3 regions of the Aminobacter sp. LjRoot7 genome follow, and region 1 is predicted to be linked to each of the others. Evidence: predicted binding sites of a transcription regulator. Region 1 holds the regulator's gene; each other region holds the start of a gene.
What was found. The regulator PhoB, encoded in region 1, activates phosphate uptake and scavenging genes when phosphate is short. The targets are predictions, from matches to a motif close to TGTCATNNANCTGTCAT.
Positions count from the first base shown of each region.

Region 2: phnN (phosphonate metabolism protein/1,5-bisphosphokinase (PRPP-forming) PhnN) is a predicted target of PhoB. The motif match lies at 1,825-1,841, and genes of this name have one in related genera.
Region 3: ACSQ3E_RS28575 (DUF6454 family protein) is a predicted target of PhoB. The motif match lies at 2,051-2,067, and genes of this name have one in related genera.

Region 1 is NZ_CAXUPX020000014.1:83,958-87,232, reverse strand. It holds gene pstB (phosphate ABC transporter ATP-binding protein PstB) at 1-125, shown strand, start outside; gene phoU (phosphate signaling complex protein PhoU) at 164-868, shown strand; gene phoB (phosphate regulon transcriptional regulator PhoB) at 967-1,656, shown strand; gene ACSQ3E_RS27910 (ROK family protein) at 1,687-2,928, opposite strand; gene xylF (D-xylose ABC transporter substrate-binding protein) at 3,178-3,275, shown strand, end outside.
Region 2 is NZ_CAXUPX020000012.1:43,422-46,696, reverse strand. It holds gene ACSQ3E_RS26195 (DNA alkylation repair protein) at 1-33, shown strand, start outside; gene ACSQ3E_RS26190 (peptide chain release factor 3) at 194-1,786, shown strand; gene phnN (phosphonate metabolism protein/1,5-bisphosphokinase (PRPP-forming) PhnN) at 1,999-2,628, shown strand; gene ACSQ3E_RS26180 (DUF1513 domain-containing protein) at 2,641-3,275, opposite strand, start outside.
Region 3 is NZ_CAXUPX020000016.1:24,640-27,914, reverse strand. It holds gene ACSQ3E_RS28580 (O-succinylhomoserine sulfhydrylase) at 1-1,013, shown strand, start outside; gene ACSQ3E_RS28575 (DUF6454 family protein) at 1,071-2,003, opposite strand; gene apaG (Co2+/Mg2+ efflux protein ApaG) at 2,194-2,586, shown strand; gene ACSQ3E_RS28565 (Hsp33 family molecular chaperone) at 2,671-3,275, opposite strand, start outside.

The sequences.
Region 1 (3,275 bases):
GCGTGTCGCAGCGCACGGCGATGTTCCACCTCGGCTATCTCGTCGAGGAAGGCCCGACCGACAAGATGTTCACCAACCCCGACGACAAGCGGACGCAGGACTACATCACCGGCCGCTTCGGCTGAGTGGGTTTCGTCGCGGCACACGATACGAGGAAGAAATCATGGGCGAACATACAGTCCGGTCCTTCGACGAAGAACTCCAGCACGTCGACCAGCTCATCCGCGACATGGGCGATCTCGCCGGCGCGATGGTGGCTGGCGCCATCCGCGCGCTTTTGTCATCTGACCAGGCGCTGGCGCAGAACGTCGTGGCTGATGACACGATCATGGATGCCAAGCAGCGCGATCTCGACAATTCCGCGATCACACTGATCGCCAAGCGCCAGCCGATGGCGCAGGACCTGCGCGCCGTCGTCGGCGCCATCCGCATGGCGGGCGATCTCGAGCGCATCGGCGACCTCGCCAAGAACATCGCCAAGCGTGTTGGCGCCGTTGGCCAGTCGCCGACCCCGCGCAACCTCTCGCATTCGATCGACGCGATGGCGCAGCTGGTGCTCGGCCAGGTTCGCGGCGTCGTTGATCTTTATGTCGCACGCCAGGCCGAAGGCCTGAAGAACCTGCGCGCCGACGACCAGAAGATCGACATCCAGTACACCGCCGTGTTCCGCGAGCTCCTGACCTACATGATGGAAGATCCGCGCAACATCACGGCCTGCACGCATCTGCTGTTCTGTGCCAAGAACCTCGAGCGCATCGGCGACCACGTCACCAACATCGCCGAGAACGCCTATTTCGTCGTGACAGGTACGCAGCTGCCGCTGAATCGGCCAAAGGTCGACGAGACCACGACGACGGTTCCGGCCTGAGCACTTCCGCAACCGCATGCGTTTGGCGCGGGGGCGCTGCATAGGTTAAATCAGCGCATGGTCCAGAAGCGGCCATGCGCAAGGACAAGGTATAGCCGATGATCGCTCCCAAGGTCATGGTCGTCGAAGACGAAGAGCCGCTGGGCGTGCTGCTTCGTTACAATCTCGAATCCGAAGGCTACCAGGTCGAAGTCGTCACGCGTGGCGACGAGGCCGAAATCCGGCTCCAGGAAAACGTGCCCGACCTTCTGGTGCTCGACTGGATGGTGCCTGCGTTGTCAGGTATCGAACTGTGCCGCCGGCTCAGGATGCGCCCGGACACCGAACGCCTGCCGATCATCATGCTGACCGCGCGCGGCGAAGAGAGCGACCGGGTGCGCGGGCTTTCGACGGGCGCCGACGACTATCTGGTCAAGCCGTTCTCGACGCCGGAGTTCATGGCGCGCGTCAAGGCGCTGCTGCGCCGGGCCAAGCCCGAGGTGCTGTCGTCAGTGCTCAAGGTCGGCGACATCATGCTCGACCGCGAGTCGCACCGGGTCTACCGCAAGAAGAGCGAGATCAAGCTCGGGCCGACCGAATTCCGCCTGCTCGAATTCATGATGCGGCATCCGGGCCGGGTGTTCTCGCGCAGCCAGCTGCTCGACAATGTCTGGGGCGAGACGATCTACATCGACGAACGCACCGTCGACGTCCATGTCGGACGCTTGCGCAAGGCGGTCAACAATGGCCGCATGCCCGACGTGATCCGCACCATCCGCGGCGCCGGTTACGCCATCCGCGAGGACTAGCCGGGCTTCTGTCCCTTTCGGGATCTGGCTCTAGGCGACATCGGCATCGGCGCGGCGAGGTGCCGTGCCTGCGGCAAAGATTTCCTGATCGACGGTGAGCAGGGCGCGCATCATCGCGCCCTCGCGCTTGAGCGGAACCTCGTTGGGTTCGGTGTCGAACGAGATCGCCTTGGAATGCAGCCCGCCTGCTGTCTTGGCGATGGCAGCGCGCACATGCGGCTCCATGATGTCGAAGGCTGTTGCACCGACGCCGACGAAGGCGAGGGGGGCAGGGTCGAACAGGGCGAACATCGAGCCTAAACCGAAGCCGATCGCCTCGCCGGCCCTGCGGAAGGCTTCGCGCTCGGGGCCGTCATGGTCGCGGGCGGCATCGGCAATCGACCTGATGTCGTCGTCGGACAGGTCGGCCAGCGGTTCGGCGTTCTCGTCGCCAATTCTGGCGTTGCGCCAGATGGCGTAGTTGCCGGCATAGGCCTCGATGCAGCCGCGGCGGCCGCAGCGGCAGAGCGCTCCGTCGGGCCGGTGGACCATGTGGCCGAACTCGGCGCCCGAGGATTGCGTGCCGGTGAACAACTCGCCCTTGATGACCAGGCCCATGCCGATGCCGTGCGACAACAGGATGGCGATGAAATCGTCGCGATAGCGCACCGGATCGCGCCAGCGCAGAGCCTCGGCGATCATGTTGCAGTCGTTTTCGACCGAAACCGGGACGCCGAATTCCTGCTCGAACCGGTCGGCGAAAGGCAGGTCGTCGTGCTGGGTGATCGGCGACCACAACAGCTTGCGCGAAGCGGCATCGGTGATGCCCTGGACGGCCATGGCGATGCGCAGCACGGTCCCGCCGGAGGCAGCAGCATCGTCGATCAGCCGCCGGACCATGGCGACGCACTCGTCAATCAGCGCCTCGGCGGTCATCTTCTGGGTCACCAGCCGCTTCGTTTCCTCGACGACCGTGTTGCCGGCATAGTCGATGACGGCGGCGGACAGGCTGTTGAGCGAGAGCACGACGGCAACGATCGACGCGGCATTGGGTTCGAGCGTCAGCCCGACCTGCGGCCGGCCGCGCTTCATCGAAACCGGCTCGCTGACCTTGGCTTCGGCGAGGATGCCTTCTGAAATGAGATCGGAGGAAATCGTCGAGATCGTCGAATGGCTGAGGCCGGTGGTGGCGGCGATTTCGGTGCGCGACGGCTGGCTGGCACGGCGAACAGCGGATATAACCATGGCGCGGTTGCGCCGTCTCAGATCGTCGTGACGTATGCCGACCGACATGTGCTCGTCTTCCTCCCGGCGAAGCGCTGCCCTTCTTAAGCGGCAGTCCCTTACGCGCCAAGTGATTGTGACAGAGCCTGCGCCAATTGTCTCTATTTATTTCGGGCTCCGAAAAAAATACGGAGCGCGCGCGAAACCATGTTGACACTGGCCGGGCATTGAGTCAGTATTTTTTCGAGGCTCGAAAAAAAGAGCTTCTCCAAGGGCTATCGCGAAGTAGGCGCGCCCATTGGGCGCAGGGAGGAAATAATGAAAAAGTTTACCACCGCCATCCTGGCGGGTGTTGCCATGACTCTGTCGCTTACGGCAGTGGCTTCGGCAAAGGACAAGGTCATCGGTGTCTCCTG
Region 2 (3,275 bases), on a different contig from region 1:
GTGGCCGAAGGCGGGTTCGAGCTGAAGGGGTGATCTGCGCCAATTCCTCGACAGCCGCCGGTCCCGCTGCTAGAAGCCCGCGCAAGGAATAGTGGCGGACGGCCCGTATCCTGCCGGTTGCGGTGATCCGCGGCGGCTTTGGCCTTCGGGCCGGGTAACTGGCTGTCTCCCGACTGCACAATAGGAATCCCCGATGGCTGAAGACATCGAAAAGGCGGTGGCGCGCCGCCGTACTTTCGCGATCATCGCGCACCCTGACGCGGGCAAGACGACGCTGACCGAAAAGCTGCTGCTGTTCGGCGGCGCGATCCAGCTTGCCGGCGAGGTCAAGGCCAAGAAGGACAAGATCCAGACCCGCTCGGACTGGATGAAGATCGAGCGCGAACGCGGCATCTCGGTCGTCACCTCGGTCATGACCTTCGAGTATGGCGACAACGTCTTCAACCTGCTCGACACGCCGGGCCACGAGGACTTCGCCGACGACACCTATCGCACGCTTTCGGCGGTCGACAGCGCGGTCATGGTCATCGACGCCGCCAAGGGTATTGAGCCGCGCACGCTGAAGCTGTTCGAGGTCTGCCGCCTGCGCGACATCCCGATCATCACCTTCGTCAACAAGATGGACCGCGAGGCGCGCAATACCTTCGAGATCCTCGACGAGATCGAAGAGAAGCTGGCGCTCGACACCGCCCCGATCACCTGGCCGATCGGCCAGGGCAAGACTTTCTCCGGCACCTATCACCTCGCCCAGAACGCGGTGCGCCGCGGCGACGCCGAGGCCGAGCGCACGCCGGTGCATGGCCCCGATTCCAACCGCGCCGCCGGCCTTTTGCCGGACAATGAGCGCCTGGCCTTCATCGAGGAGCTGGAACTCGCCCGCGAGGCCTGCCGTCCGTTCGACCTGCAGGCGTTCCGTGAAGGCCATTTAACGCCGGTCTATTTCGGCTCGGCGCTGCGCAATTTTGGTGTCCGCGACCTGATCGAGGCGCTTGGCGACTTTGGCCCCGCGCCGCGCGCCCAAGAGGCCGACGCGCGCAAGGTCGAGGCGACGGAAGAGAAGATGACGTCGTTCGTCTTCAAGATCCAGGCCAACATGGACCCCAACCACCGCGACCGCATCGCATTCGTCCGCGTCTGCTCGGGCGAGCTCAAGCGCGGCATGAAGGCCAAGCTGGTGCGCACCGGCAAGCAGATGAGCCTGTCGGCGCCGCAGTTCTTCTTCGCCCGCTCGCGCATCACCGCCGACGAGGCCTATGCCGGCGACGTGGTCGGCATCCCGAACCACGGCACGCTGCGCATCGGCGACACGCTGACCGAGGGCGAGGACATCCTGTTCCGCGGCGTGCCCAACTTCGCGCCCGAAATCCTGCGCCGCGTCCGCCTCGGTGACGCGATGAAGGCCAAGAAGCTCAAGGAAGCGCTGCACCAGATGGCCGAGGAGGGCGTGGTCCAGCTGTTCCAGCCCGAGGATGGCTCGCCGGCGATCGTCGGCGTCGTCGGCGCTCTGCAGATCGACGTGCTCAAGGAACGCCTGTCGGTGGAATACACGCTGCCGGTCGATTTCGAGATGGCGCGCTTCTCGGTCTGCCGCTGGATTGACGCCGACGACAAGGCCGACCTGCACCGCTTCATCGAAAGCCATCGCGGCGACATCGCCCGCGACCTCGACAATGATCCGGTGTTCCTCGCCCAGCACGAGTTCTCGCTCAACTACGAGGCCGAGCGCTGGAAGATGATCCGCTTCGCCGCGATCAAGGACTACCAGGTCCGCGACAAGGTTGCCTGATCCTGGATGCGGGGCGGATTTGCCGCTCCGCATTCTCGTTTCGTCATTCCGTCATGCAAATCGCCTAATGGCATCGCAGTGCCGCCGCCCGCTTCGTGGTCCAAGCCATGGAGCGTGACAGGCCGGCACTGGAGATGTTCAATGCGCCGAGCTTGCTGAAAAGGGCCGGCGCCGCCAGGGTGGGGGCTCTGGCATGGAGGAAATGACGTCGCATGATGGTTTCAGCATTGATCGAGCGTGAACTGACCCGCGTTGGCTCGCCTGTCCGCAATGGCGTCTTCGTCGCGGTGGTCGGCCCCAGCGGTGCCGGCAAGGACACGCTGATTGCCTATGTCCGCGAGCGCCTGACCGACGACGATCACGTCGAATTCGCCCGCCGCGTCATCACCCGCCACAGCGACGGCGCCACCGAGGACCACGACACGCTCGCCGACGCCGCCTTCATCGAGGCAGAGGCTTCGGGTGCCTTCGCGCTGTCGTGGGAAGCGCATGGACTGCGCTACGGCATTCCGGCTTCCGTCGACGATGCCATATCGGTCGGCCACGTCGTTGTCGCCAACACCTCGCGCGGGGTCATCCCGGCGCTGCGCCAGCGCTATGCCAATGTCGCCGTCGTTGAAATCACTGCATCGCCGGAAATCCTGGCCACCCGGCTTGCCGCGCGCGGTCGTGAATCACGCGGCGAGGTGCTGGCGCGGCTGGCGCGCACCGCGCCGCATGATCTGAGTGGCCCCGGCCATGTCGCGATCGACAACAGCGGCCCGGCCGAAATCGCCGGTGAACGCTTCCTGGCCGTGCTGCGCAAGGCCGTCGCCTTCTCTGATGTGTCCGGCCTGATATAGGTAAGTAACAACTTACGTATTTTGCAGATCGATGCGCAGCATGTGGTTGTCCCAGACATGCTCGGGGTCATCCGTCTGCTTGCCGTCGGGCTCGACGACGAGGCCGGCGCCCGTGGTGGCGAGGAAGCCGTTGCGGTCGGGCGCGAGGCCGCAGACCTCGACAAGATCGTTCTTTGCCACGACCTTGCCCGTCTTCGCCTCGATCATCGCCCAGGCATTGCCTTGCGGCGAGGAGACGGCGACCAGCCCGGCGTCGCGATTGGCCGCGACCGAGCCGATATAGTTGCGGAAACCGCCGAGGATGTCCTCGGGCATGTCGAGCATTTCCAGTTCCTTGCCGCGCGCGGTGCGGCCAATCAATAGCGGCTTCTCGGTTGCCGGCCCTTCGTGCTGGCAGCCGAACCAGACCGTGCCCTCAGCGTCGATATCCATATGCCGGATCGACAATTGATGAAGCTTTTCAGGCAGTTCGTGTTTCTCGATCAGATCGCCTGAGACGCGATCGACCAGCACGAAGGATGGCTTCATCGTCGGAATGTTGAGCTTGGCGCGGCCGAAATCCGGGTGGGTCTCGATGCCGCCGTTGCAGATGGCGAGCGTGCGTCCGTCGCCAAGCAGGATCAGCTCGTGCGGGCCGACGCCATGGG
Region 3 (3,275 bases), on a different contig from region 1:
GCTATGCCAATCCGACCGTCGACATGTTCGAGAAGCGCATGTGCGCGCTCGAAGGTGCCGAGGACGCGCGCGCCACGGCTTCCGGCATGGCCGCCGTCACCGCCGCCATCCTGTGCGGCCTCAAGGCCGGCGACCACATCGTTGCAGCCCGCGCCCTGTTCGGCTCGTGCCGCTGGGTCGTCGAGACGCTGGCGCCGAAATACGGCATCGAGGCGACGCTGGTCGACGGCACGCTGATCGAGAATTGGGAAAAGGCGGTCCAGCCCAACACCAAGCTGTTCTTCCTGGAAAGCCCGACCAATCCGACGCTCGAAGTCGTCGACATCGCGGCGGTCGCGGCGCTTGCCAATTCGATCGGCGCGCGCCTCGTCGTCGACAACGTCTTCGCCACCCCGATGCAGCAGAAGCCGCTCGAGCTCGGCGCCCATGTGGTCGTCTATTCGGCCACCAAGCACATTGACGGCCAGGGCCGCTGCCTCGGCGGCGTGATCCTGTCGGACAAGAAGTGGATCGACGAGAACCTGCACGACTACTTCCGCCACACCGGTCCGAGCCTGTCACCGTTCAACGCATGGACGCTGCTCAAGGGCCTGGAGACCCTGCCGCTGCGCGTGCGCCAGCAGACCGAGACCGCCGGCAAGATCGCCGACTTCCTCGCCGACCAGCCGGAAGTGTCACGCCTGATCTATCCGGGCCGGGCCGACCACCCGCAGGCCAACATCGTCAAGAAGCAGATGTCGGGCGGCTCGACGCTGATCTGCTTCGACGTCAAGGGCGGCAAGAAGGCAGCCTTCGCCTTCGAGAACGCGCTCAGGATCGTGCTGATTTCGAACAATCTCGGCGACGCCAAGAGCCTGATCACCCATCCGGCGACGACCACGCACAAGAACCTCACCGACGAGGCCCGAGCCGAGCTCGGCATCGATGACGGCACGCTGCGCCTGTCGGTCGGCCTCGAAGACGCCGACGACCTGCTCAACGACATCGGCGATGCGCTGAAGGCGGCTCGCTAACCACCAAGGTAACGGCGCTCCGCAACCAGGAGCGCCGTCCGTCTCCCTCGAACTGTCTTACGGCAGCTTGGTTTCGTAGACGTAGAGCTTTGTCTCGTTGTCTTCCGGCGCTGCGGTCAGGCGCAGGCCCGTCTCGGTCTTTTCGATGAGCACGGGATTGCCAGCGATCGACTTGCCCTTTTCCGTCCAGATCTGGACCGGCACCTGGAACAGCGGGCGTCCGGTTTTGAGGTCGACCGTTTCGATGCCGCCGAGGCGGAAGACCTGCCCGTCGGGACCCGGACGATATTCGGTAAGGCCGGTGCAGACGGCCTGGCCGGGCTTCGCCAACGCGCAATCCTGATAATCGATGTAGTGCGCAGGATTGAGCGTGCGCGTCTTTTCCGGCGCGAGCGCCGCATCCGGCACCGTCAGATCCTCGGTGACCTTCCATGCGTAGAAGCGGCGCGAGCCCCAGCTGACGGCATGCAGTGTGCCGTTTTCGGGATCGGAGACGATACCGCCGACATGATCGGGGAAACGGAACACCTCGGTCGCCTCCAGGGTTTCCGGATCGACACGGTAGATGATCGACTTGCTGTTCGGCCGGTATTCGGCAACCGGCACCCACAGCCAGCGGCCGTCATAGTCGATGCCGCCGGGATGATAGATCGCGCCTTCGCCGAGCTTCACCTGGCCGACGAGCTTGCCGTTCGCATCGAGCTTGAACAGGTGGCCGGCGCCCTTGCCCTCGTCGCGGTCGAGCCCGTTCTGCGGTGCCTCGAACTTCTTGGTCCGCTCGATGATCTCGACCGACGACATGAACAGCGCATCGCCGACGCGCGCGAAGCCCTGGGGGTGGAAGGTGTCGAACTCAAGCCTCGGGGATTTGACCAGCTGCCACTCGGCCCCCCTGGTCAGCTTCTCAATACCACTTGCCAGATCGTCCGCATGGGCGGCTGTGCCGGCAAGGCAGGCCGAGGCGAAAAGAACGGCTAAGAGACGTTTCATGGCGGAATTTCCTTGTCGTTGGACGACGTGGAAACTGGCCTTGCGGCGTGACAGCGGGGTGACGCCGATGCGTCGGCGAGGTGAAATTCACTGCACAGTCATCACAATCGGCGTGATTTTGTCTAAGAGCAGTTGACCCGCCGCCTCGTGCGGCGGACTCTGTCAATGTGCAGGCCAAGGAGCGCAGCATATGTATCGCGCAATCACCCGCAACATCGCGGTCGAGGTCGAGCCCTTCTATCTGGTGGACCAGTCCGAGCCATCGGAAAACCGCTACGTCTGGGGTTACCGCGTCACCATCGAGAACAACTCGGACGAATTCGTCCAGCTGTTGTCGCGCTACTGGCACATTACCGACGCGAGCGGCAAGGTCGAGGAAGTCAGGGGCCCGGGCGTGGTCGGCGACCAGCCCGAACTGAACCCCGGCGACACCTATCAATATGCGTCCGGCTGCCCGCTCTCGACGCCGTCAGGCATCATGGTCGGGCGCTATACCATGCGTAATGAGGCGGGCGAGATGTTCGACATCGCCATTCCCGCCTTTTCGCTCGACCTGCCCGACGCCCGCCACAGGCTGAACTAGCGCGAACAGGCGGCCGGCTTCCGCGTTCATGCCCAGAACACGATTGGACCGAGGGTCGGTCAAATCGTGTCGGGCTTGAAGCAACTATTGGACCGGGGCGAACTCCGCAGGGTCGAATTCGTAGGCCTTGGAGCAGAACTCGCAGGCGACGCGGATGACGCCGTCTTCGACGCTGTCGGTGATTTCCTCGGCGGTGAAGCCCTGCAGGATGCCCTTGATCTTCTGGCCCGAGCACGAGCACTCGTCGACCACGCGCACGCCCTCATAGACGACCGCGCCGTGCTCGTGAAACAGGCGGTAGAGCAGCCGTTCGGTGCCGACGGTCGGGTCGATCAGTTCCGTTGGCTCGATGGTGCCGACCAGCGCCAGCAGCTCCTGCCAGGAGTTGTCGTCGGGGTGGACCGCGATATCGCGCTCGTCGCCGTCGCCGCCATGGATGTCGGCCACGCGCCGACGTTCGGGCGAGTCGGGCAGGAACTGCGCCAACAGGCCACCGGCGCGCCAATGCTCGCGCGGGCCGCCTTCAGCCGGCAGCACGAGCTTCGCCACAGACAGCTTTACGTCGGTCGGAATCTGTTCCGACTGGCGGAAATAGGCGCGCGCCGCCTCTTCCAGCGTGATGCCGTTGAGCTCGACGATGCCCTGGTAGCGCGTCGTGTGCTCGCCCTGGTCGATGGTCAGTGCAAGAA